One region of the Rossellomorea sp. NRS-1567 genome, then DNA from elsewhere that is predicted to be linked to it. Evidence: riboswitches for the same ligand, from Rfam matches in the RefSeq annotation. Region 1 holds a riboswitch; each other region holds the start of a gene.
The links. A riboswitch is a leader RNA that binds a small molecule or an ion and turns the genes downstream of it on or off. The one in region 1 is predicted to bind S-adenosylmethionine.
Positions count from the first base shown of each region.

Region 2: it holds a riboswitch for S-adenosylmethionine, as region 1 does, so the genes downstream of both, ACIFOD_RS08115 (methionine ABC transporter ATP-binding protein) here and ACIFOD_RS04215 (Na+/H+ antiporter NhaC family protein) in region 1, are expected to answer to the same signal.
Region 3: it holds a riboswitch for S-adenosylmethionine, as region 1 does, so the genes downstream of both, mmuP (S-methylmethionine permease) here and ACIFOD_RS04215 (Na+/H+ antiporter NhaC family protein) in region 1, are expected to answer to the same signal.

Region 1 is NZ_JBITPL010000006.1:46,391-54,563, reverse strand. Features, by position in the region: gene ACIFOD_RS04225 (divergent polysaccharide deacetylase family protein) at 1-569, shown strand, start outside; gene ACIFOD_RS04220 ((S)-benzoin forming benzil reductase) at 695-1,450, shown strand; gene ACIFOD_RS04215 (Na+/H+ antiporter NhaC family protein) at 1,542-2,858, opposite strand; SAM riboswitch class I at 2,945-3,049, opposite strand; gene ACIFOD_RS04210 (MFS transporter) at 3,513-4,685, shown strand; gene ACIFOD_RS04205 (DUF2187 family protein) at 5,384-5,656, shown strand; gene ACIFOD_RS04200 (YpbS family protein) at 5,761-6,033, opposite strand; gene cls (cardiolipin synthase) at 6,122-7,570, opposite strand; gene ACIFOD_RS04190 (alanine/glycine:cation symporter family protein) at 7,688-8,173, opposite strand, start outside.
Region 2 is NZ_JBITPL010000014.1:27,181-35,353, forward strand. Features, by position in the region: gene ACIFOD_RS08075 (DUF1659 domain-containing protein) at 1-40, shown strand, start outside; gene ACIFOD_RS08080 (DUF2922 domain-containing protein) at 77-295, shown strand; gene ACIFOD_RS08085 (PTS sugar transporter subunit IIB) at 395-700, opposite strand; gene ACIFOD_RS08090 (PTS lactose/cellobiose transporter subunit IIA) at 713-1,033, opposite strand; gene celB (PTS cellobiose transporter subunit IIC) at 1,030-2,322, opposite strand; gene ACIFOD_RS08100 (6-phospho-beta-glucosidase) at 2,346-3,653, opposite strand; gene ACIFOD_RS08105 (GntR family transcriptional regulator) at 3,876-4,601, shown strand; gene chbG (chitin disaccharide deacetylase) at 4,623-5,318, shown strand; SAM riboswitch class I at 5,828-5,933, shown strand; gene ACIFOD_RS08115 (methionine ABC transporter ATP-binding protein) at 6,005-7,018, shown strand; gene ACIFOD_RS08120 (methionine ABC transporter permease) at 7,008-7,673, shown strand; gene ACIFOD_RS08125 (MetQ/NlpA family ABC transporter substrate-binding protein) at 7,734-8,173, shown strand, end outside.
Region 3 is NZ_JBITPL010000019.1:199,894-208,066, forward strand. Features, by position in the region: gene ACIFOD_RS16025 (Gfo/Idh/MocA family protein) at 1-453, shown strand, start outside; gene ACIFOD_RS16030 (amidase family protein) at 510-2,003, opposite strand; gene ACIFOD_RS16035 (glucoamylase family protein) at 2,319-3,671, shown strand; gene mmuM (homocysteine S-methyltransferase) at 3,741-4,691, opposite strand; gene mmuP (S-methylmethionine permease) at 4,660-6,072, opposite strand; SAM riboswitch class I at 6,165-6,271, opposite strand; gene nei (endonuclease VIII) at 6,410-7,237, shown strand; gene thiE (thiamine phosphate synthase) at 7,337-7,993, opposite strand; partial or broken gene thiD (bifunctional hydroxymethylpyrimidine kinase/phosphomethylpyrimidine kinase) at 7,990-8,173, opposite strand, start outside.

The sequences.
Region 1 (8,173 bases):
AAAAGGCACATGGTCGGGGCCATGAGGTCATCGTACACCTTCCAATGGAACCGATGTCCGGGAAAGCAAGCTGGCTTGGACCCGGGGCAATTACCACTTCGCTTTCAAATGACGAAATCCGTAAAAGAGTAGAAAAGGCGATCAAAGAGGTTCCCTATGCAGTAGGAGTCAATCACCATATGGGCTCAAGGGCCACTGCCAATGAGAGGGTCATGAGAATCGTTTTAGAGGTATGCAAGGAAAAGGGGTTATTTTATCTTGATAGTAAAACAACAGGAAAGAGTGTCATTCCGAAGCTTGCGAAGGAATTGGATGTGCCCTATCTTGAGAACGAATTATTCTTTGATGATGTCTATACCATCCAGCATATCGGAAAGCAAGCCAAGCTCCTTTCTAAAGAATTAGATAGTGACACTTCAACCATTGCCATAGGTCATGTCGGGGTCACAGGAATCAAGGTTGCCACCATGCTTGAAGAGTTTCTTCCTCTTTATGAGAAAAAAGCTTCCATTGTCCCACTGTCAGATTTAATCCCTGAATATCATTTGATTGATGAGAGTATGCCTTGATGGTGTGCCTTTTCACTTAGCTGGGCAACCGCCACTTTGTAAATCTTCCGTTAATTCAATGCTTATTTATTTGTTATAAGAAGACTCTCCCTTATAATCAGAAGGTAAGAAGGAGATGATTCCATATGGATTATGCAATTGTGACGGGAGCAACAAGAGGATTAGGTGAATCGATTGCCAAGCTATTTATTGAAAAAGGCATAGGTTTGATCAATGTTTCCAGGTCAGATAATGAAAGACTGCAAAAGCTTGCCGGGGAAAAAGAGGTATCTTATGACTTCCTATCGTGTGATCTTGCACAATCAGGAGAAACAGAAGCGGTCTTTCGTGAAGTGGGAGCAAAAGTATTTGGATATAAACCTACCAGAGTCTATGTTGTCCAAAACGCCGGTGTGGTGACACCAATCAATCCGTCGGGTGAAGTAGAAAATCAAGCTCTTGAAACGAGTGTGCATGTGAATTTACTATCTCCCATGATCGCTACCAATGAGATGATAAAAGCAGCCCGGGGTTCTGACTCGAAGATGATCATGATCAATATCAGCTCAGGAGCTGGAAGTCGCCCTGTATATGGCTGGAGTACTTACTGCGCAACCAAAGCCGGAGTGAATATGCTGACAGAAACCGTAAGCTTAGAGCTTTCTAAAAAGCATAGCCGACATCAAGTGATTGCCTTCAGCCCTGGTGTCATGGATACAGATATGCAAGGTGAAATCCGTTCCTCCTCTAAAGAAGCCTTTGCCGATGTCGAATCCTTCCAGCGCTATAAAGAGGAAGGAATGCTTCGTGAAACCGATACGGTCGCAAGTGCACTGGTTAAACTTGTAACAGAAAGCGAAATTGAAAGTGGTAAGCTGTATCATGTAAATGATTTGTTATAAAAAGAAAGCAGGTTACCGGAAACGGAATCTGCTTTTTTCTTATCAAAAAAAGAGACAAACCCCAAAGGATTTGTCTCTCTAAATTCATCTATTAAGATCGAACCGGGTTTGCTTCCGGTGCAGATTTGCGTGTGAATTTCGGTAGTGCAAATCGAATGGCAATCAGACCGCAAACAGCAATCAAGATCGGGTAGAAGGCATATGGGATGATGCTGATTGGTGAAATGCCTGCGACTTCAGCCACTAACAGGGCCTGTGCTCCGTAAGGGATTAATCCTTGAATCGAACAAGAGAAAATATCAAGGATACTGGCTGATTTACGGGCATCCACCCCATAGTTTTCACTAATCGATTTAGCAAGCGGGCCGGCAATAATGATTGAAATTGTGTTGTTTGCTGTGCACAGGTTAGTAGAACTCACTAATCCTGCAGTAGCAAGCTGTGCTCCCTGAGGAGACTTGATTTTGCGAGTGGCGTGATAAAGTAAAGCCTGAATCCCGCCGTTATGACGGATAAGTTCGACAACCCCGCCGATCAGCACGGAAAGGATCACAATCTCTGCCATTCCTGTCATTCCATCGGCCACGCTACCGAAATAACTGGCTGGAGTAAAGCTTCCATCGATGAATCCAATGATTCCAGCTAAAACAATTCCGCCTAACAAAACGACAAACACATTTAATCCTGCAAGAGCACCGATGATAACTCCAAGGTAAGGCAGAATTTTAATCCAATTAAAGCTTTCCGCTCCGACAGTAGATTGATTCCCCATAGTAAGAACAAGGAGAATCACCATTGTCACAATTGCGGCAGGTAATACAATGAAGAAGTTGACTTTAAATTTATCTTTCATTTCCGTTTTCTGTGTACGAACAGCTGCAATGGTCGTATCTGAAATGAACGATAAGTTATCTCCGAACATCGCTCCTCCAATGACGGTCGCCATGGCAAGGGGCATAGAAATATCTGTACCTGAACTAATCCCGACACCGATTGGCGCGAGTGCTGCGATCGTTCCCATGGATGTACCCATTGATAACGAAATGAAAGCAGCGATAATAAATAATCCCACAATGATCAAGTTACCAGGCAGCACGGATAGGGCGAAGTTTACAGTTGAATCAACGGCTCCCATCTTTTCAGCTACTCCGGAAAACGCTCCCGCTAACAGGAAGATAAAGACCATGATCATGATATCAGGGTGACCGGATCCTTTAGCAAAACGCTCAATCTTAGCCGTTAACGTCTCTTTTCGGTTCATCAACAGACCTACAACGGATGCGATGACAATTGATACTAGTACAGGAAAGGCATAAAAGTCTCCTGAAATGATGCCTGCTCCAAGGAACAGAGAAACAAATATGATCAAAGGCAGTAACGCCAATAGATTTCCTTTTTCTTGATTCATTCCTAACACTCCTTTGTCGTCCAATTTACTAAAATACAAAAAACCTCTTCCGGAATAAGAAGAGGTTTCAAAAGAACGAAACACTCCTCTTATCTTTCAAGCATTTCGCTTGCTGGATGTGGCACAGCACTCAATATGAGTCCGCTGCCGAGACATCGCAGGGCCAGTCCCTCCGTCTCTCTGGATAAGAAGAATATCGTATTTAGTTGATTTAAAATATACTTCCATACTTTAAAGGGTTTACTCGAAAAAGTCAAACGGGAAATTTTTCTGAAACAAAAGCGGAGGCGGCTCGTTCAGTCCCGACAAGCATAAGACAAGAACGGCGGAAAGGCGCTTTTTGCCTTTTTGTCGTTATTGGCTTATGACCTCGAGGGACTAGCCGCCGTAGCTGGATGAAACAAAAGCGGAGGCGGCTCGTTCAGTCCCGACAAGCATAAGACAAGAACGGCGGAAAGGCGCTTTTTGCCTTTTTGTCGTTATTGGCTTATGACCTCGAGGGACTAGCCGCCGTAGCTGGACGATACATTCCTTCCCGGCACCAGAAAATCTAAAAAAGCATGACTTTATCCATAATAAGGCATAAACTCATAGACAATTGAACGTTCAAGGTCTACTATAAGGAAGACAAAAAACATCTTGGGGGATACGGTAGTGGAAAGAACAGTACGAAATCAAATTTTTACTTTACAAGGATTTTACTTATTAACGTTCTTCGGTGTTGGTAGTTTATATCCCTTACTCAGTGTGTATTTGAGCGAAAGCGTGGGGTTAAATGGCTATCAGATTGGAACGATCATGTCTGTAGGTCCCATCATGATGATTTTCTTCCAGCCAATTTGGGGAATGGTGAGTGACACGACCAATCGTCCCACCGTGGTTCTTGGTTTAACCTCTTTAGTGGCGGGAATCTTTGCACTCGGTTACTTGTTTATGGACTTTTACTATGGACTCCTTATCGTGGCCATTCTAGTTGCCATTTTCCAAAGTGCGATCATTCCCGTTTCCGATAGTATCAGCTTGAAGTATACAAGTAAGGTCCGGTATAACTACGGAAATATCCGTTTGTTCGGTTCTTTGGGCTTTGGTATAGCAGTCTTTATAATGGGAAGACTTTCAGAAGGATTTATCGGGCCTACCATCATTTTTTACTCTTTCTTTATCTGTTTAGTTCTCTCCGGATTCCTTTCCTTCCGGTTTCCGAAAGAGAGAGCGGCAGCAAAGCTTGATTTAAAGGCAGGAATGAAGGAATTATTCACGATGAAAAAGTTCCTCATCTTTTTATCGGTCACTTTCTTAGTGTTCGGTCCGAATCTAGCAAATAATGTGTATTTCGGATTATTTGTAGAAGATTCAGGAGGAACATATGCGGGAATTGGTCTCGCGTTCCTGATTGCAGTGTTATCGGAGGTTCCCTTTATGAGGGTCGCCGGTGGATGGATAGATAAATTCGGTTTGTTAACAGTCGCTGCCTTGGCAGGTGCTGCATCTATGCTCCGCTGGCTCTTTTACTTTACAGAACCTAGCCTGTGGCTTGTCTATTCATCGGCTGTCATGCAAGGTCTTGCCATTGGCTTGTTCATCCCAGCCGGCCTGCGCTACATCAAAGAAATCACGCCTTCCCACATTACAGCAACAGCCGTTACGGTATATTCAGCAATCGGAAACGGACTGGGGAATTGGTTCAGTACCTTTGTTGGCGGCTTTATCTATGAAACGTACTCCATTTACACGGTGTACTTATTCTTCGCAGTCCTATCCCTATTAGGTATTTTCCTTTGCTTTGTCCTCATGAAAGAAGAAAAGAAAAATGCACTCGCTTATTAATACATCAAAGCGAGGTTGGGACAAAAGTGTTTTAGTCTAAGTAAAACCCGAACTATTCTGCTTTTTAGTAGGCAGATTTGTTCGGGTTTTTTATTTATTTACGGTACATATGATTTTAGCTCTTTCCAGCGGTTGATTGGAGTGCAAGACGAAGACTCCTGCGGGAAAAGTAGCTAATGTGAGACCCGTCCAGCTCCGGGGCTTAGAGGCACATGTCATAAGTCAAACCGTCCAAGAAGGCAAAGAACGCCTTCGTGGCCGCTTCGCCTTATGCCACCCGCCTCTGAACAAAGCCCCTCCGCTTTTCTTCCCGCAGGCTTGCCGAGGAGGCTCACGCGCTACCCGCGGAAAGCGTAGTCTTGCACGGAAATCAATAGCGGTATTAAGAACCTACACTACTAATTTTCGTCTTTATATCGTGGTTTTTTAGTTTTGTCCCAGTCTCGTTTTTTGTAAAAAAATATTAAAAGGAAGGATTTTCCTATAATGGTAGCCAATTGATATAATGAGGGAGAAAGAATAAGCAAACAAAAAAGTTTTCTTAAAAGGTTTTGAAAAACATGAATTGTGGTAGAAGAAGGATAAGTATTCATTGAAAATTATATAAATACCAGTTAGAATAATATTATTAGAAAATTCTCTCAATTATATAAACTAGAAAAGAAACATATTACATTATTTGAAAAGGGGATATTAAATTGGAAAATACATTCGTGTACTCAAAAGATAATGCAAACCTTGGAGATACCGTTCAATTCAAAAGAAAGAAACATGTAATCAATGGTGTGGTTACTACCCTTAGAGAAAACACGGTCATTGTTAAAATGGACCAGGATGTTGCGAAGAAGCTGGATTTACCGGATGATCAAACTGTCGTGTCACATAAAAACTATGTTGTCATAGAACGTGCTGAAATTGGTACACAACCTGTATTTGTTTATGATGGGTGGAATAGCGCATTAAAAGCTTAAATTCCAGCATTCAAAGTAAAAGACCCTGACACGCCTACCATTAATTTGGGTTAGCCGTTTCAAGGTCTTTTTATGTGGAGTCTGACACTCGCTAATGAAATGAATCAACTAAAACCTGGTTCATTTATTTTAGCTGCATATTCCTTCACCATTTCAATTGTGACAAGCTTTCTCTGTGGAACGACACCTTGACGGGCAAGGACGTTGATTTCATTCGTCACTTGATTAATGGCATCCGTTGTAAACGGCTGCTCATTCAAACAAAGCTGAACGGCTTCATCGATCGCTCTTTCTCTATGCTCATCCAATATCATAAATTGTTGTACCAGCTGATTTTGCTTACTTGAATGCTTCGTAATGTCTTTATGTACACTCATGATTTCATCCCTCTCTATCAATTACGCATTATACCCTCTATTATGCCTTCTTCCAGGCCCTCATGGCAATGTCTTAGAATATCACTATCTATAAGATAGGGGACAGGAGCCTTGAAATTGATTCTTTCAATTTGATCTTCAGAGGTCTTTCATCATACTCTTCCATGGTTAATTCTCTGCTCTTCTCCATATCTTTCCTGAACACAGCGCTCAGACTTTCAGAAATAGTTTGATCATATAAAAAGGCATTTACCTCGAAGTTGAGGCGAAAGCTTCGCACATCAATATTTGCCGTTCCAACAGAAGAAATGGTTTCATCCACTACAATGGTTTTGGCATGAATAAAGCCGTTATCATATATATAAATCTTCACTCCTGCCTTCAGTAACTCACCAATGTATGAATAGGTCGCCCAATACACAAATAAATGGTCCGGTTTGTTTGGAATCATAATCCGGACATCGACTCCTGTAAGAGCAGCAATTCTCAGCGAATCCAGCAGGCTGACGTCCGGTATGAAATAAGGAGTTTGAATATAGATGGATCGTTTGGCAGATGAAATCATTTTAATATATCCGTTTTTAATTTGCTCCCATTCAGAGTCGGGGCCGCATGTCACAATCTGTACTCCGGCATGACCAGTAAAGGAAGGCTGTGGGAAGTATCGTAAATCGTAGGCGATCTTCTTCGAGCGGCTGGCTTGATTCCAATCCAGAATAAACCGGGTTTGCATGGCAAGGGTTGAACTCCCTATGATCCGCAGGTGAGTATCACGCCAATAACCGAACTTAGGATTCAAGCCCAGGTATTCATCTCCGATATTAAATCCGCCCACATAGCCTACTTTCCCGTCAATAATCACGAGCTTTCGGTGGTTACGATAATTTAGGCGGAGATTGATGAAGGGGATTTTTGAAGGGAAAAACACGGCCACTTCCCCGCCGGCTGCAAGGAGTTCTTTAAAGAAGCGTCTTCTTGTCCTCCGGGAGCCCATTTCATCATATAAAACCCTGATCTTTACGCCTTGCTTTGCTTTCTCAGTAAGCTTCTCCAGGATCCGCTTGCCTAAGTGGTCTTTCTTAAAAATATAATACTGAATATGAATATGATCCTGTGCTGCGTCCATGTCCTTCAATAAGGACTCGAATTTGTCCTCCCCGTGGGTGAACAATTGTACTTCGTTATCCTGGGTCAAAAGTGCTTCATTATTTATGAGGTGCATATAAATAAGGTCCTGATAGCGGGAGGATGTTTCATTTTTAAAAGGGAATCGGTGTTCTTTCAGGGAGTGTATCTGCTTTTGAATCAAATCTTCAATGCCGATTTTCTTCATATCTTCCCAGTCGAATAATCGCTTTCTGGTTAAGTTCTGACCGAAGATTAAATAAAGAATAAAGCCCAGCAGGGGAATGAAAAACAGAACCATAAGCCATGCCCAGGTCGCACCGGCATCTTTTCGCTCCAGGAAAATGATGGCCCCAGCAAGGACTAAGTTAAGAACAAATAAAACCCCTAAAAGAGAAGATAGGATACTCATAGTATGTAAGGCTCCTTTAACTAGCTTTCTATAAGTAGTATACCTGAGAATGGAATAGAAAAAAATGACAAAGAAAAACAGAGCAGACTGTCAGCCTGCTCTGTTCGGTAGGATTCTTTATTCATTCACAGCTTTTTTAGTCATTTCCCGTCCACGTGTTGGCCAGCTTTCGACACCCTTTAAACCAGGAATATCATCTGCATAGAAAATCGGGTCCAAACCTTGTCGACGCTGAGACATATAATTGTCTAAGGCTTTAAAAGCAATTGGTGCTAAAATACCGATGGCAATTAAGTTGGTAAGAGCCATTAATGCCATGGAGAAGTCTGCTAAGCTCCAAACAATATCAAGGCTTGCAACTGAACCGAAGATCACCATTCCTAAAGCAATGAAGCGATAAATCAGAAGTCCAGTCTTACTTTTATTAATGAATGGAAGGTTGGCTTCCCCGTAGTAATAGCTTCCAATGATGGAGCTAAAGGCAAAGGTGAAAATGGCAATCGCTAAGAAAATACCAGCCCATGAGTTAAAGTGCTCTGACATGGCTGCCTGAGATAGCTCGATACCCGTCAGCCCGGAACCGTACGCATCTGAAGTTAAGAT
Region 2 (8,173 bases), on a different contig from region 1:
CAACATCGAGAAGGTCGAAACCTTTGACATTAACGAGTAAGGACAATCAATAGTTCTATAGAAAGGAGGAGGCAGCATGGCAAAAGTATTAGAACTTGAATTTACAACCGAAACGGGGAAGTCAGCTAAGCTATCCATCAATGACCCGATCGAGCCGATTGATACGGTGGCGGTGAAAGCAGCGATGGATAACCTGATTGCGACCAATGTGTTTGGAAGTTCGAACGGAATGTTTGTGAGTGTGGAAGGAGCACGAGTGGTCGAGCGTAATGTGACGGATTATGATGTGATGTAATCGAGTGAAAGTGTTCTCCTTAATTGGGGGACACTTTCTTCATGTTATTCACCTTAAAAAAGAGTAACCCATTACAGGTCACTCTTAATCTCGAAAATATTATTTCCCCAACAAACTCACAGCCTGTTCCAACACTTTCTCACCATTCATCATCCCATAAGACATCCCATCGATCACATCCACCTTAATATGATAAGGCTCAGCTTTTTCAATGATTTTAGATGATAGGTAGCGGACTTGAGGACCGATGAGAATCACATCAAGATTATCTAAGTGATTGCTTAAGTCAGCTTCAGACGTAGCGTTAATGGTGGCTTCAAGGCCTTTTTCTTCAGCGGCTTTGCGCATTTTTTGGACTAACATACTCGTTGACATTCCTGCCGAGCAGACCAGCATGATATTCATATGAAGCACTCCTTACTTGGTTTGATGGATTTCGATGATTTCCTGGGCCAGTTCTTTGACGGTGATGGCGTTCATAAGATGATCCTGAGCGTGGATCAATAGAATCGTAGGATTCTGTGTGTCACCACTTGCTTCTTTTTGGAGTAACTGTGTTTGATAGTGGTGAGCTTGATGTACTTCTTTCGCTGCCTCGGCCATTTTTTCCTCTGCTGTTTCGAACTGTTTTTTCTTGGCGGCTTGCAGGGCTTCCATGGCGGATGATCGCGCATTTCCAGCGTGTAAAATGATATGAAAAGATATTTCTTCTAAGGTCATTTGTTGTTCAGCATTCATGCGATTTTATCACTCGTTTCGGTTGTTTTCTTTAATTGGGCACGTTCAGATGCGAGCAGGAATGGGATGTACATAAGTGTAGCGATTGTCAGGTTCACAAGTTGTAGCACGATTCCACTCCAAGATCCACCCGTTACAAGGTAGCCACTGATGATCGGAGGTGTCGTCCAAGGAACAATCGCGACGGTTTTGGGTACGATTCCTAAGCTCAGTGCCAGGTAAGATGTAACCGTCAATACGACAGGTACCAGTAAAAACGGGATAAACATAAGCGGGTTTAACACGATCGGCAGACCAAAGATGACCGGTTCATTAATATTGAAGACTCCAGGTGCAGCAGACAGTTTTCCGACTGTGCGGTAATGCTTCGTTTTCACTACAAGGAAGATGGCGATGATCAAGGCGATCGTCGTACCGGATCCACCCATGTACACGTAGGCATCGAAGAATGGTTTCGTCACAATGTAAGGAACGTCGAAGGCACTCATCCCGTCTGCGAAGAGCTGCTGATTTTTCTCAATTAACGGTAGATAGATCGGTTCGATGATCGGACCTAATATGTTCGTGCCATGTAAGCCGAAGAACCAAAGGAAATGATTTAAGAAGGCTACAACTATGGCTGATGGCAGTGAGTTGGATACAGCTTGCAGTGGTTCCTGAACCACAGTGAACACGATTTCAAAGATGCTTTTTTCTGCAAAAGAAGTTAAGAGAGCTTGAATAAGACCAACAAGAATCAAGATAATCGTTGCAGGAATCAGGGCTTTGAATGATTTTACGACACCTTCCGGCACACCATCGGGCATACTGATCGTAAACTTGGAACGAATCAACACTTTGAATAATTCTGTGACAAGAAGGGACGTGATTACGGCTACGAATATCCCTTGTGCTCCGGTCCAGACGTAGGAAATTCCCCAGTCTTCCGTTACCGGCGTGAGGATGATGAGTGAAGCGATCGACACTAATGCTGCAGATAACCCATCGATATGATAGGACTTAGCTAAATGATAACTGATGGATGCAGCGACGAGCAGTCCGAGGATGGCGAATGATCCATTCCACATATTCCCGCCAACGGATTTCCAGCTTTCACCGAATACAGAGACCATAAAATTTTGAAAGGCATCAATCGGCAGATTATTTAATAAGACAGCCAAAGATCCGACGATGATCAGTGGCATGATTGAAACGAATCCATCACGGATGGCGACGAGATGTCGTTGTGACCCGATTCTTCCTGCAATAGGCATAAACTTGCTTTCCATAAACCCCATTACTTTACTCATTTCTCTTTCCCCCATTTACTAGATTAATTGAATTGCGGTAAAAACTCTTTGTGAGCTTCCAATAATTCATCGACTAGTTGTCTTGCTACCCCTTCGTTCTGTACTAGGGGATTCATCACCATGGCCTGGTAGACATGATTGTACTCACCGGACATTGCTGCCTGAATGACGAGCTCTTCGAACGCTTTCATCTGTTGGATGATTCCTTTAATTGATGAAGGAAGCGGTCCAATGACGATTGGCTGAGGTCCGTCCCCCGTAATGACGGCGTTTACTTCAATAACAGCTTCGTGAGGCAGGTCCGGGATGGTTCCGTTGTTCAGTGTGTTGACGGTTTGGATGTCTCCTGAGTTGTTGTAAATGCTCGTCATGAGGCTGCAGGCAGCATCACTGTAGTAGGCACCTCCTCGATTTTCCAGTTCTTTTGGTTTTTCATTTAACTCTTCTTTCATATATTGTATGAAAAGTTCTTTTTCAACTTTTCGAACAACCTCTGCCCGTGTACCGTTTTCTCTATAAGCTTGAAGGTCCTTTTCCAACACAGAGTCCCGTTGGAAGTAGTATTGATGATAAGGATTGGGAAGCATCCCGAGTGCTTGTAAAAATTCCTTCGACCATCCGAGGGAGACGATGTTGGCCGGTGAGTAATCCACTTCTTGATGGATCAGTTTTTGCAGAACTTGATCGGTGACATCCTGACCATTGACCCAAACCCTTTTTCCAAACACAAAATGATTCATCCCTACAAATTCAATCTGTACTTCATTTGCAGAACAATTCATCATCTCGGCCACGCTGTTTTTCATGTTGAAAGGAATATTGCACACCCCGATGACTTTATGATGTGTACTGTATTTAAGCAGGGCTTCCGTAACAATGCCTGCCGGGTTGGTAAAGTTAATAAGCCAAGCATGGGGACAAATCTGTTGGATGTCATGACAAATTTCCAATAGGACCGGAATGGTACGCAAGGCCTTGAATATACCGCCTGCTCCATTGGTTTCCTGTCCGATGACTCCATGACTTAACGGAATACGTTCATCTTTTTCCCTGGCTGAGAGGCCGCCCACCCTGATTTGTGTTGTCACAAAGTCAGCGCCTATCAAGGCATCCCGCCGGTTAAGAGTCCATTCCAATTCAATCGGCACACCTGCTTTTTGGATCATTCGACGAGCAAACTGCCCGATAATCTCAAGCTTCTCTTTCCCTGCTTCGATGTCTACAAGCGTTATGTCCGTGACAGGAAAAGATTTGTATCGGTGGATGAACCCCTCGATAATTTCTGGTGTATAGCTTGATCCGCCTCCGATTATGACCACCTTTAATGACATTCTGTCGATCTCCCTTCATTTTGAAAGCGATTTCTATTTTTTTATAATGTATCATACAAATTTTCGCTCGTCTATGCATTGTAGTGACAAAAATAAAATTTATGACTAATTTTTATTTATTTGTAATAACAAATTATTTTTATGATAAAATGATTAGGAATAGAGAAATGAACGTGGATGTGTTATAACAAATATAGGAAGAAAGTGGAAGGGAGAAACAGAATGAAAGAGACACAAGAAGCAAAGGCCCTGCATTCGCATGTAAAAGAAGAAATCATCCACATGATTAAAAATAAAGAATACGCGCCGAATACAAAACTGCCGACAGAGGCGGAGTTTTGCGAAAAGTTCAATGTCAGTCGTACGACCATCCGGACGGCGCTCCAGCAGCTGACACTTGAAGGTTACGTGTATCGCGAGCAAGGAAGAGGAACCTTTGTCGCAGAAGAGAAAGTCAGTCAAATCCTGTCCTCGACGATCGACAACTACACAGAGCAACTGCGATTACAGGGTAAGAAACCTAAGATCAAGGTACTAAGCATGAATGTCATCCCGGCAGAATCAACAGTTGAAAAAGCGTTGGAATTGAAGAATGGAGATCCCGTCAATCGTTTAGAGAGGATCCGTTATTCAGACGGGCTGCCCCTGCAATATGAGGTGGCCTATCTGCCCTGGTACAAGACGCCGGGGCTTGATAAAGACGAATGTGAAAGATCTCTTTACAAGCTCCTGGAAACACAGTTTGAGATAAAAATTAAAAAAACCGTCGAAACGATCGAATTGTTTTTAGCAGATGAACGAGTGGCAGAGAAGCTTGAGGTACCAGAGGGGACACCTTGCTTTATGATCGAAACGACGGCTTATGTAGAGGATGGATCGGTGATTGAATTTTCCAAAGCGATCTTCAGAGGAGATAAAGCGAGCTTTCTTGTAGAAAGAACCTATTAGATAAAAAGGGGATGGGGGATTATGAGGAACGTGATCGTCAATGCAGATGATTTTGGATTATGCCGGGGGGTGAATTACGGCATCGTTGATAGTCACCGGTTTGGCATCGTTAACTCAACAACGATGCTGGTCAATATGCCGGGGACTCTGCATGCGGTGGAATTGGCGAAGGTTTATCCAGAATTACAGGTTGGGGTCCATTTAACACTGACATGCGGGAGACCAGTTTCTGGCGGAGTACCATCACTACTGGATGAGAGAGGCTTTTTCCGTTACACCAGCAAGATTTTTGAAGAAAAAGAAATCAATGTGGATGAGGTTGAAATGGAGTGGGAGGCTCAGATGGATAAATTCCTATCATTCGGTTTGCCCCTTTCTCATATTGACAGTCATCACCATGTTCATAGCTTTCGACCTTTGATCCCGGTGGTGAAGAGATTGTCGGAGCGTTTTGGGGTTTCGGTCCGGAATGTACCCTGTGATGGGTTTGACGCAATGAATGTGTTAACCGATCGTTTCTCGATGGACTTTTATGGTGACGGAGTGTCGGTTGAAGGATTGAAGAGGATATTGAACAGCAGGGATGAAGGTGAGACGCTTGAGATTATGTGTCATCCGGCTTATGTTGATACATACTTGAAAGGGAATTCGTCTTATTGTGAGCAGAGGTTGAGGGAGTTGGATGTGTTGACGGGGATTAAGGAGTGGACTTTCTAGTTTTCGTTTGGTTGTTTGAGAAATTAGAATGTTTGTTGTGAGTTGTTATGACAAGTGATCGGGGTGCTGCTATGGAAGGTAGTGCCTTTTTCTATTGGTAATGGAGATTAGTTCCATTTTGAGGTGGAAAGGAAAGTTTTTGGATAGTATGTATGGTTTTGAGATGGTGTTAAGGCAGGATATTAACTGAAATCGATGTGAAATACATGGATTGATAGGATGAGAGAAGGTTTATTATCGACTTTGTCTATTTATTATCAACTTTAGAGATATATTATCGACTTTCCACCTTTTATTATCAACTTTAGGAATATATTATAAACTGTAAAAAAATGGATAATCACCACGCCCCTATCAAACCAAAGTCCCCCTACACAAAAAATCCCTTCCCTAGTGCAACAACAAAGATAACGCTTACATAAAAATAACTGAAAAATTCCCTATTGACTTCCATTCACAGACCCAGTATTATCCTCTATAAGATAAAAATTTAGAAAATTACATACTTTCAATTATCCAGAGTGACCGAGGGATCAGGCCCTATGACGTCCGGCAACCTCCAGTATTGGAACGGTGCCAATTCCTGCAGAATGATTTCATTCTGAGAGATAAGTCGAGATAAACAGGCGATGCTTCTTTCAGTTGAAAGAGGCATTTTTTATTGGACAAAAAAAGGGGTGTGCACATTGATTGAGATTCGAAATCTAGTTAAAACCTACAGTACAAAAAAGCAAACGGTGGTCGGTGTCGATAATGTTTCCGTAAAGATCGAAAAGGGGGCGATCTTTGGAATCGTCGGATACAGTGGAGCGGGGAAGAGTTCACTCATTCGCTGCCTGAATCTATTAGAAACCCCGACATCAGGAGAAATCATCATTGATGGACAGGATTTCACGAAGCTCACGTCCAAACAATTAAGACTCGCCCGTCAAAAAACGAGCATGATTTTTCAACATTTTCACCTGATTAAATCGAAAACGGTTTTTGACAATCTGGCTTTTGCCTTGAAAGCGGCCAGAGTACCAAAAGCGAAGATCAAGACCAGGGTCGTCGAGCTCCTTGAGATGGTCGGTCTTTCAGATAAAACCGATGCCTATCCTGCTCAACTCAGCGGAGGACAAAAGCAGAGAGTCGGGATTGCAAGGGCCCTTGCGAATAATCCATCGGTTTTACTTTGCGATGAAGCGACATCGGCACTCGATCCGAATACGACGAAATCGATTTTGAAGCTATTGAAAAAAATTAACAAAGAACTGGGTTTGACGATCGTTCTCATCACCCACGAGATGGAAGTGGTGAAAGAAATCTGCGACCGGATGGCCGTGATGCAAGACGGGAAAATCGTGGAGGAAGGTCCAGTATACGACCTGTTTGCTGAACCGAAGCAGCCTTTAACGAAGCAATTCATTGAAACGATCCTTCAATTTGAACTCCCGCCGCACCTCGTGGAATCAAGAAAAGGAAAGCTGATCAAAATCCAATTCAAAGGATCAATCGCAGAGGAAAGCGTCGTTTCAGAAGTGTTCCAGAAATACAAAGTGCAAGGCAATATTCTTCACGGCAAGATTGAATATATTCAGGAAGTGCCACTGGGGATTTTTATCATGGAACTGATCGGCTCCCATGACGAAGTCGAAGCCGCGATCCGGTATATCACGTTGAAGACGCAAAGCTTGGAGGTGCTTGAGAATGCTGCCTGATTCATTGACAGCGATTTTACCAGAATTGAATAAAGCCTTTTTTGAAACGGTATATATGGTGGGGATTTCACTGGGAGTTGCGATTTTAGTGGGATTACCCCTCGGGATTCTTCTTTTCGTAACAGACAAAGGCTTGTTTTTACAAAATAGTTTGATCAAAAAGGTCGTTGGATTTGTCGTCAATATGGTGCGCTCGGTTCCGTTCATCATTCTATTAGTCGCACTCTTACCATTAACCAAACTATTGACCGGTACCACGATTGGACCGACGGCAGCCTCCGTATCCCTATCTGTTGCGGGAGTTCCGTTTTTTGCGAGAATGGTAGAAACATCGCTCCGGGAGATTGACAAAGGAGTGATCGAAGCTTCGGTTTCAGTGGGGGCAAGCCCCTGGATGATCATTAAGGGCGTGCTGTTACCGGAAGCGCGACCGGCGGTGATTCAGGCGATTACGATTACAACGATCAGTTTAGTCGCCTATTCAGCCATGGCCGGCATCGTCGGTGGAGGCGGAGTCGGGGACCTGGCAATCCGCTTCGGGTACTACCGATATGACAACACGGTGATGATCACGACCGTCGTCATTTTAATTTGTTTAGTTCAACTCATCCAATATACGGGTGATGTGTTTGCACGATTAGTCGATAAACGATAACTACTCTAGGGGGAACAACAAGTGAAAAAGTGGATTTTATTCGTAGCATTAGCGGTAACAATGAGCATTCTTGCAGCTTGCGGCGGGGACGAAGCAAGTTCAAGCGCAGAAGATAAAAAAGAGGTAACCATCGGAGCGACATCCGGACCATACAGTGATATGGTGACAAAAGCGATTAAGCCAGGACTTGAAGAAAAAGGATACACGGTGGAAGTGAAAGAATTCAGTGATTACATCCAACCGAACAACGCGCTGGCCCAGGGAGATCTGGATGCGAACCTTTTCCAGCATAAAATCTACATGGAAACCTTTGCGAAACAACATAACATGGATTTATCCGAAGTGATTGTCGTACCAACGGCTCCAATGGGAATCTACTCACAGAAGTTTGATTCGATTGAAGACATCAAAGAAGGCAGTGCCATTGCCATTCCAAACGATCCGACGAACGCAGCACGGGCGTTTCAGATTCTGGAGGATGCTAAGCTGATCACGTTAAA
Region 3 (8,173 bases), on a different contig from region 1:
GATTACACCAGAAGGTTCGTTGTAGAAGATTTCATCCATGTCGTCGATACTCTGCGATTCTTAATGGATACAGAGGTCCAGGATGTAAAGGTTCAGTATCTAAAAAAGGATGACATGCTCCACCACTTAGTCGTCCAGCTTATCGGCGAGGAATGCACCGCAATCGGGATCATGAACCGTGACGGCGGTGTGACGGAAGAAATCATCGAGTACTCGGCAGGCCATCATAAATATGTTGTCAACAGTCTCGTTGAAACGACTCATTATCATAATAAAGAAGTCAGCCTTTCTTCATTTGGAGATTGGGAGCCTACTTTGTATAAGCGAGGGTTTTATGATTTAGTGGATCATTTCTTAGACTGTGTGGAAAATGGGACAACCCCTGACCCATCGATTGAGGATTCGCTGGTTACCCATGAGATTTGTGAGAGGATCGTCGGGATGATTGAATAGGAGGACAGACAGAAGGGGGGGAGGGGACATGGGATGCCCCTCTCCCCCTCCCCCTTTTAAAACAAAGGGTTTTTCTCTATTTGCAACCAATGCTCAGAGTTCTCAATCTCTCCAGCCAACTGCAACAGCAGATCCTCTCTGCCTTTTGCTGCCATCACCTGAACTCCGATGGGCAGCCCTTCAGAAGTTTGATGTATCGGAAGTGACATGGCTGGCTGTCCTGTTAAGTTGGCCAACTGGGTAAAAGGGGTACGCATCAGATTCTTCTGTGCGATTTGATCAACGATCCCAATCTTTTTCAATAGTCTTCTGAGTCCCAATTTCCCTACTGAACTGATCAAGAATTTCTCTGATTGGGTCGGCTCCAGCTCTCCTATCTTGGCTGGAGGAAAAGCTGTTGTAGGAGTAAGGTAGAAATCATACGTTTCATGAAATATTTCCATTTGATAGGCTGCTTTGTCCCACTCCCTAATACTCAGGATGAATTCTTCAGCAGGGGTGGCCTTTCCGATCAAACCCAGGAGCCAGGTGGAAGGTTCCACATCAGCGTAAGTAGCTTTTCTTCCCAGCACTTCTTCCAACGAAGTTAACAATGCAGCGGTTTCCCCAAAATACATGGTTAAGAAACTTCTCGCAATCTTATGTCCATCCACAGGCACCTCCTTTTCTTCCACATCATGACCCATGGACTCTAGTACTTTAGCAGCTTTCACAACAGCCTTTTCGCATTCGGGATGTACTTCAGTTCCTATGGGAGAAGCTGTGGAATAGGCAATCTTTAATTTCTTGACTAATGGGGTTTGTGATGCTTCCAAGTACCTCCCTTCAAATGGTGGAGCATAAAAAGCAGCAGACTTTTCATACGTTCGTAATTCATCCAGCATGGCAGCACTATCCCTGACTGATCGTGTTAAAACATGCTCAACAGAGGCACCTTGCCACGTTCTTCCGTAGGTGGGACCAACAGGTGTTCTTCCCCTGGTTGGCTTCAAACCAAATAACCCGCAATAGGCGGCAGGGATTCTGATAGATCCCCCACCATCGTTGGCACCCGCGATCGGAACAATGCCGGATGCTACCGCTGCTGCTGAACCTCCACTAGAACCTCCGGGTGTATAATCCAGGTTCCACGGATTTCTTGTCGCACCGTAATGTGAAGGCTCGGTAACAGCCACTAAAGCAAATTCAGGTACATTCGTCTGCCCCAGAATGACCACGCCGGCTTCCCGCAATCTCCTGGTATACTCTGAATCTGTCTTTGCACGGTAGCTTCGAAGAGATCTTGAACCTGCTGTCATGGGCTCCCCTTCCATCTCTTGAGTGATATTTTTCAATAGCATCGGTACACCGGCGAAGGCCCCAGTAAGCTTTTTGTCTGCAACCTCCCTCGCCTGTTCATACATTTTATGAATCACTGCGTTCAACTTCGGGTTGTGGGCTTCTGTTATTTTAATGGCCTCTTCAACCAATTCTCTAGGATGAACTTCTTTTTTCTTCACTAATTCTGCGAGCCCTAAACCGTCGTAGTTTTTATAATGAAAACCCTGCATCCTGCTCACCCCTATTGACTATGTATCTATGACTTTCTACATAATAGGAGAATTTCCTTTTTTTAATAGAAATCAATCACACTGTAGCCTAAAAAAGATGGTAGTCCCCCAATATAGTAGCACCTATGATTGAGGGCAGTGTCTGGATCCAGCGGTTACTTTCCGGTGGATACTGGTATAAAAGACTCAAAAAAGAGGTCATATACCTACAGTTTATTTTCAGATAATTGTTACTATTGAGTGATATACGTCCTTTGATCACTCTTGTATACTTTTAATCGAAACGTTTCACCAAATTGAAAGGAAGTGTCCTATTTGAAGAAATATTTTTCATTGCTGTTAGTTTTATTGCTAATCGTCAGCGCTACGCTCCCAGCTGCGGCTTCTGCAAAGCACACAAACAAAGGAAAAGAGATCGCTTTATCCAAACAATTGAAAGCGATTTCAAAAAATACCTATCGATACTTCGAAGATTTTACAGATAAGAAAACGGGACTCACTTTTGATGCCGTCCGAATGGATAACGGGGAGATCAATGCCCAGAAATTCACTTCTCCTACGAACATTGCCATGTATATGATGAGTACGATTTCAGCGGAGGAAGTCGGCCTGATCTCACGTGAAGAAGCCGTGACCAACATCGAAAAAACGTTGAATTCATTAAAAGATATGGAAAAATGGAACGGATTATTTTACAACTGGTACTATACAGAAGATGCAACGCTCATGACGGATTGGGGTCAATTCATCTCAACTGTAGATAATGGATGGCTGTCTGCAGGACTCGTTGTAGTGGGACAAGCGTATCCGGAACTCTATGAAGAGACCCACGCATTAGTTGAGGACATGGATTATTCCACTCTTTACACACCTGAAGTAGGACAAATGCGGGGCGGATATGATGTAGCAACCGAGAGCTATACTTCTCACCATTACGGTGCCTTCTATACGGAACCACGCGTAGCAAGCTACATCGCAATCGGGAAAGAAGATGTACCGGAAGAACATTGGTGGAGAATGTTCCGCACCATGCCTGAAAGCTGGGATTGGCAGGCTCAAATTCCAGAAGGATATACAGAAACTTATGATGGTGTAGATGTCTTCGAAGGACATTACAGTTACAAGGGCACTAAATATGTACCAAGCTGGGGAGGAAGCATGTTTGAAGCATTGATGCCACAGCTTGTACTAAAGGAAAAAGAACTTGGGAAGAACGCACTTGGCTTGAACAATAAGCGTCATGTAGACATCCAGATTCAATATGCTAAAGAGCAAGGATATTCAGCCTGGGGCATGTCACCAGCAGCCACACCAGATAATTATTCAGAATTTGCCGCTACACCTCTGGGTATGGACGGCTATAAGTCAGACGGTACTGTTACTCCACATGCCACTTTCCTGGCACTGGAATATGCACCAATGGAAGCGTTCAATAACATCCAGGCGTTGAAACGTTTCGATATGTACGGGAAATACGGGTTCCTTGATTCAGTCAATGTAGAGACAGGAGAAGTGACTCAAGCCTACCTCGCTTTAGATCAAGGTATGACAATGGTCTCAATCGTCAACTATTTAAAAGATGGAGTCATCAGAGATTACTTCCATCAAGATCAAATCGGGAAATCTCCAGAGGACCTACTGATAAAAGAGACGTTTTCTATTAAATAATAGAAGCGATAATGATGTAAGAGCCCAAGTGGTTGTATCACTTGGGCTTTTGCATTTAAGTGTCATTGCCTATCTCCACCTCTTCGCCAAGGCTTCTATATGACCAGGATCCGTCCGGCAGCAACCACCAATGATACGGGCACCTGCCTCGTACCAAATTCCTGATTGTTCATCAAACGCCGAACACGCTTCCTCCCCATGCCACGTTTTAGTCTCAGCATTGTAAGTCTCACCTGAGTTCGGGTACACGATGATTGGTTTGTCAGTGTTTCTGCTTAATACGCTTATCGCCTCCTTGGCCGCAATAATCGGTGCACAATTCACACCAATCGCAGCGATTTGTTCATCGTTATTGAACACACGCGTGCACTCTTCAATCCCCGTTCCATCACTTATCGTCTCTCCATCCTTTAAAGAAAAAGACAGCCAGGCACAGGTATCCGGAAATTCTTTCAAAAGTGACGCGAGTACTCTTGCTTCCTGCAAGGACGGGATGGTCTCAAACGCCAACAAATCAGCACCCGCCTCCACTAGTGCCTGGATTCGGGGAAAATGGAAATCTGCTAAATGTTGATCGCTTACTCCATAGTTCCCAACGTATTCAGAGCCGTCAGCAAGGTATGCCCCGTATGGTCCTACAGAACCTGCAACGATTGGTTTCGGCCGATTCGAATTTCCCTTATCTTCCTTCCAAAATTCATCCCGAGCCTGTTTGGCAAGAGTAACCGTTTTTTTGATTAATTCCAGCGTTTCTGGTTTCTCTATTCCGCGCTTTCGAAAACCATCCACCGTTGCCTGGTAGCTGGCTGTAATCGCACAATCGGCTCCTGCACGGAAATAATCAGCATGAACTTTCTCAATCGCTTCCGGTTTTTCAAGGAGTACACGGGCAGACCAAAGGGGATCGTTTAAATCACAGCCATGGGTTTCCAGCTCTGTGGCTAACGCTCCATCTAAAATAAGTGGGGAATGTTTTTGTAAAATAGCATCAATGGGATTCAGCTTCAGTTGATTCGACATAACCTGTTCCTCTTTTCTTTACGTATTGTGTTAGATGATAGCTTCCATAGCAAAGGGCGATAAACGGGATTCCGCAATAAAGGGCTATCCTCTGAGTGGGATCAAAGGCAATGCCGATACAGGAAGCGAGACAAAGCAGAAATGCCGCAATGGGAACGAGTGGATAGAGCGGCGTCCGATAAGCCAGGTCTTTCACATCGTTTCCTTCCCTTATGTACTGTCTTCGAAATAGAAACTGGGCAGCACTAATGCTCATCCACACGATCACCACCGCAAGACCTGAGACCGAAACCAATACGATGTAGACCGTCCCCGGTGCAATGATGCTTGAAAGCAAGGCTAGCCCCCCTCCAAGCATGCTGCATACAATCGCATTGAGAGGGACTCCCTTTTCAGTCAATTTGGCGAAAATCGGTGAGATCGTTTGCTTATCTGAAAGCGACCATAGCATTCTGGAAGAAGCATACAGACCTGAGTTTGCCGCTGATAAAATGGCCGTTATGATCACAAAATTCATAATATCGGCGGCATACGGGATTCCAATCCGACCAAGTACCGCTACGAAAGGACTTTCCAATACACCGGCTGACTGGCTCGGTATTAGAGCAGATAATACGACAATCGTCCCTACATAAAAGATGATCAATCTCACAAGCGTGGTACGGATGGCTTTAGGAATCGATTTTGATGGATTCTCTGTTTCTCCCGCCGCAACCCCGATCAATTCTGTACCTGAAAAGGCAAAATTCACGGCAAGCATGGTCATCAAGATGGCAAATGCCCCGTTCGGAAACAATCCAAAACTTGTGATATTCGTGAAAAGCGGAGCGGGCTCTGAATGACTGAGGGGGATGAAACCGACGATCGCCCCTGTCCCAATCACAATAAACGCAACAATCGCAATCACTTTTACTAAAGAAAACCAAAATTCAGATTCAGCAAAAAACCGCACTGACAACGCATTAAGGACAAAAATCAACGCAGCAAAGACCGCGCTCCAAATCCATACACTAATCGAAGGAAACCAGCGCTGCATCATCAAGCCAGCCGCCGTAAACTCCGACCCCAATGCCACTGTCCATGTCAGCCAATATAACCAGCCCACCGTATAACCGGTCCCAGGACCAATGAATTTTGTAGCATAACTATGAAAGGATCCCGTCTCCGGCATATGGACAGAAAGCTCGCCTAAACAAAGCATCACAAGATACACCACCAGCGCCCCAATCAAATAAGCAAGGATCGTCCCAAACGGTCCAGCCTGATGGATCGTGTACCCCGAACTCAAGAAAAGCCCGGTTCCGATCACCCCTCCAAGAGACAGCATCACCAAATGCCGCGTCTTCATCTTCCTTTTAAAACTCTGTCCTGCCTTTTCCATACAAACACCCTTCCTTCTAAATGTATTGAAGAATGGGTGAACAAACAAAAAACGCACCCTAAACGAGTGCGTCACCGACAAATAAAAGATTGCTCCTATCTATCAGGGTTTGAATCACCCGCTGGAATTAGCACAGTATCTTCACAGACCTGTTGCTGAGGCTTCAAAGGGCCAGTCCCTCCACCTCTCTGGATAAGAAAATATTTAGATTTTTTAAAACTTTATCAATATATTGGAATAATGTCAAGACCATGAAATAGATTAGTAGCCCAGCCTATCCGAATGTTACATTAAGGATTAAAAAGGGAATAACTATACTAAAAAAGGAGAAACCGCCATGCCAGAAGGTCCGGAAATCAGAAGAGCGGCTGATGGAGTCGAGCGCGCTCTTAAGAATAAAACCGTACAAGATGTATACTTTGCCTTCCCTCATTTGGAAGATTACGAAGACCTATTAAAAGGATCGATCGTGAAGAGAGTGGACACGAAAGGAAAAGCCATGCTCATCCGCTTTGACAACGGATACACCATTTACTCTCACAATCAACTTTACGGAAAATGGTATATCAGAAACACATATAACTACCCGAAAACCAACCGACAGCTCAGGTTGGCTCTACATAATGAGAAAAAGTCGGCACTTCTCTATAGTGCATCGGATATCGAGGTTCTTCGTGACGAAGAAGTGCCCGGGCACCCATTCGTCTCAAAAGTAGGACCGGATCTTTTAAGCGAAGAGGTATCAGTAGATGAGCTGATGGAACGGATGAAGGACAAACGATTCCGAAACCGCAAATGGTCGATTCTATTGCTGGATCAAGGTTTCGTAGCCGGAATCGGAAATTATTTGCGATCTGAAATCATGTTTGTTGCTGGCATTCATCCTTCCCTAAGGCCAGTCGATTGTACAGAAAATCAATTAAACAAAGCAGCTCATGCTGTCATGGGTTTAGTAAAGCAGTCGTATGAGACTGGTGGGATCACCAATGATCCCGACCTTGCGCAGAAGCTGAAAAGTCAAGGAGTGAAGCGCTCCCGTTATCGTCACTGGGTCTTTAACCGGGAAGGTGCGTCTTGCTTCATCTGTGGAAGTGAAATCGAGAAGACGGTGGCAGCTTCAAGAAGGCTGTACTATTGTCCGGTTTGTCAGGGAATCGAAGGATAACGCAATATTTGTCAATCCATTTGTTACTTGAATCGTCAAATAAGGCCTGCCCCAACACGTTAATGGAGTTAACGTGTTGGGGCAGGCCTGGTTTCATATTTATCGGGCGGGACAAACGGCTCTCTTCAGTTCTCTCGCCGCTTCTGTGATGTTTTCGGCACCTGATATAGCTGAGATTACCGAGATTCCGTCGGCACCAGCATCAATAACTTCTTTGGCATTCATTGAACTGATGCCTCCAATCCCCACAATCGGGATAGGAATATCGTTTATTCGAAAGCTTTTGATGATGTCCAAGCCGTGAATTTTGACTGTGTCGTCTTTTGAAAGGGTGGGATAGATGGGACCAGATCCTAAATAATCCGACCCATCGGCAATCGCCTGCTGCGCTTCGGCAAGTGTATGAGTGGAAACCCCAAGCCATTTGTCACCGATTTTATCCCGTACGATACTTGCCCTTTCGTCTTCCTGACCGATATGAATGCCATCAGCATCGATGGCTAAAGCCAATTCCACATCGTCATTTACGATGAAAGGGATCCCGGCGTCCTTGCATACCTTCTGAAGTTTTTCAGCAAGTTTCATCTTTTTCTGTCCTTCTAAGGCACCGAGCCCTTTTTCCCGGAATTGAAAGAGGGTTATGCCACCTTCTATTGCCTGTTCTAACACATAAACCGGATCCTTCATGCAGTTTGTGCTTCCCATAATAAAATAAAGAGTAAGAGAATCCTTTAATTGCTCCCGCTTATCGATCATTTACGTTCACCTGATGCCTTCTTATTATAAGCCCAATGATTCGTCGGGCCATGACCATTCCCAATTCCAAGTAGGTCTTCAATGGCTGCCCGGATAAACCCTTTCCCCGTCTTGACCGCTTCCTTGATGTCCATTCCTTGAGCTAATTGAGCAGTAATCGCAGCCGAGAAGGTGCATCCA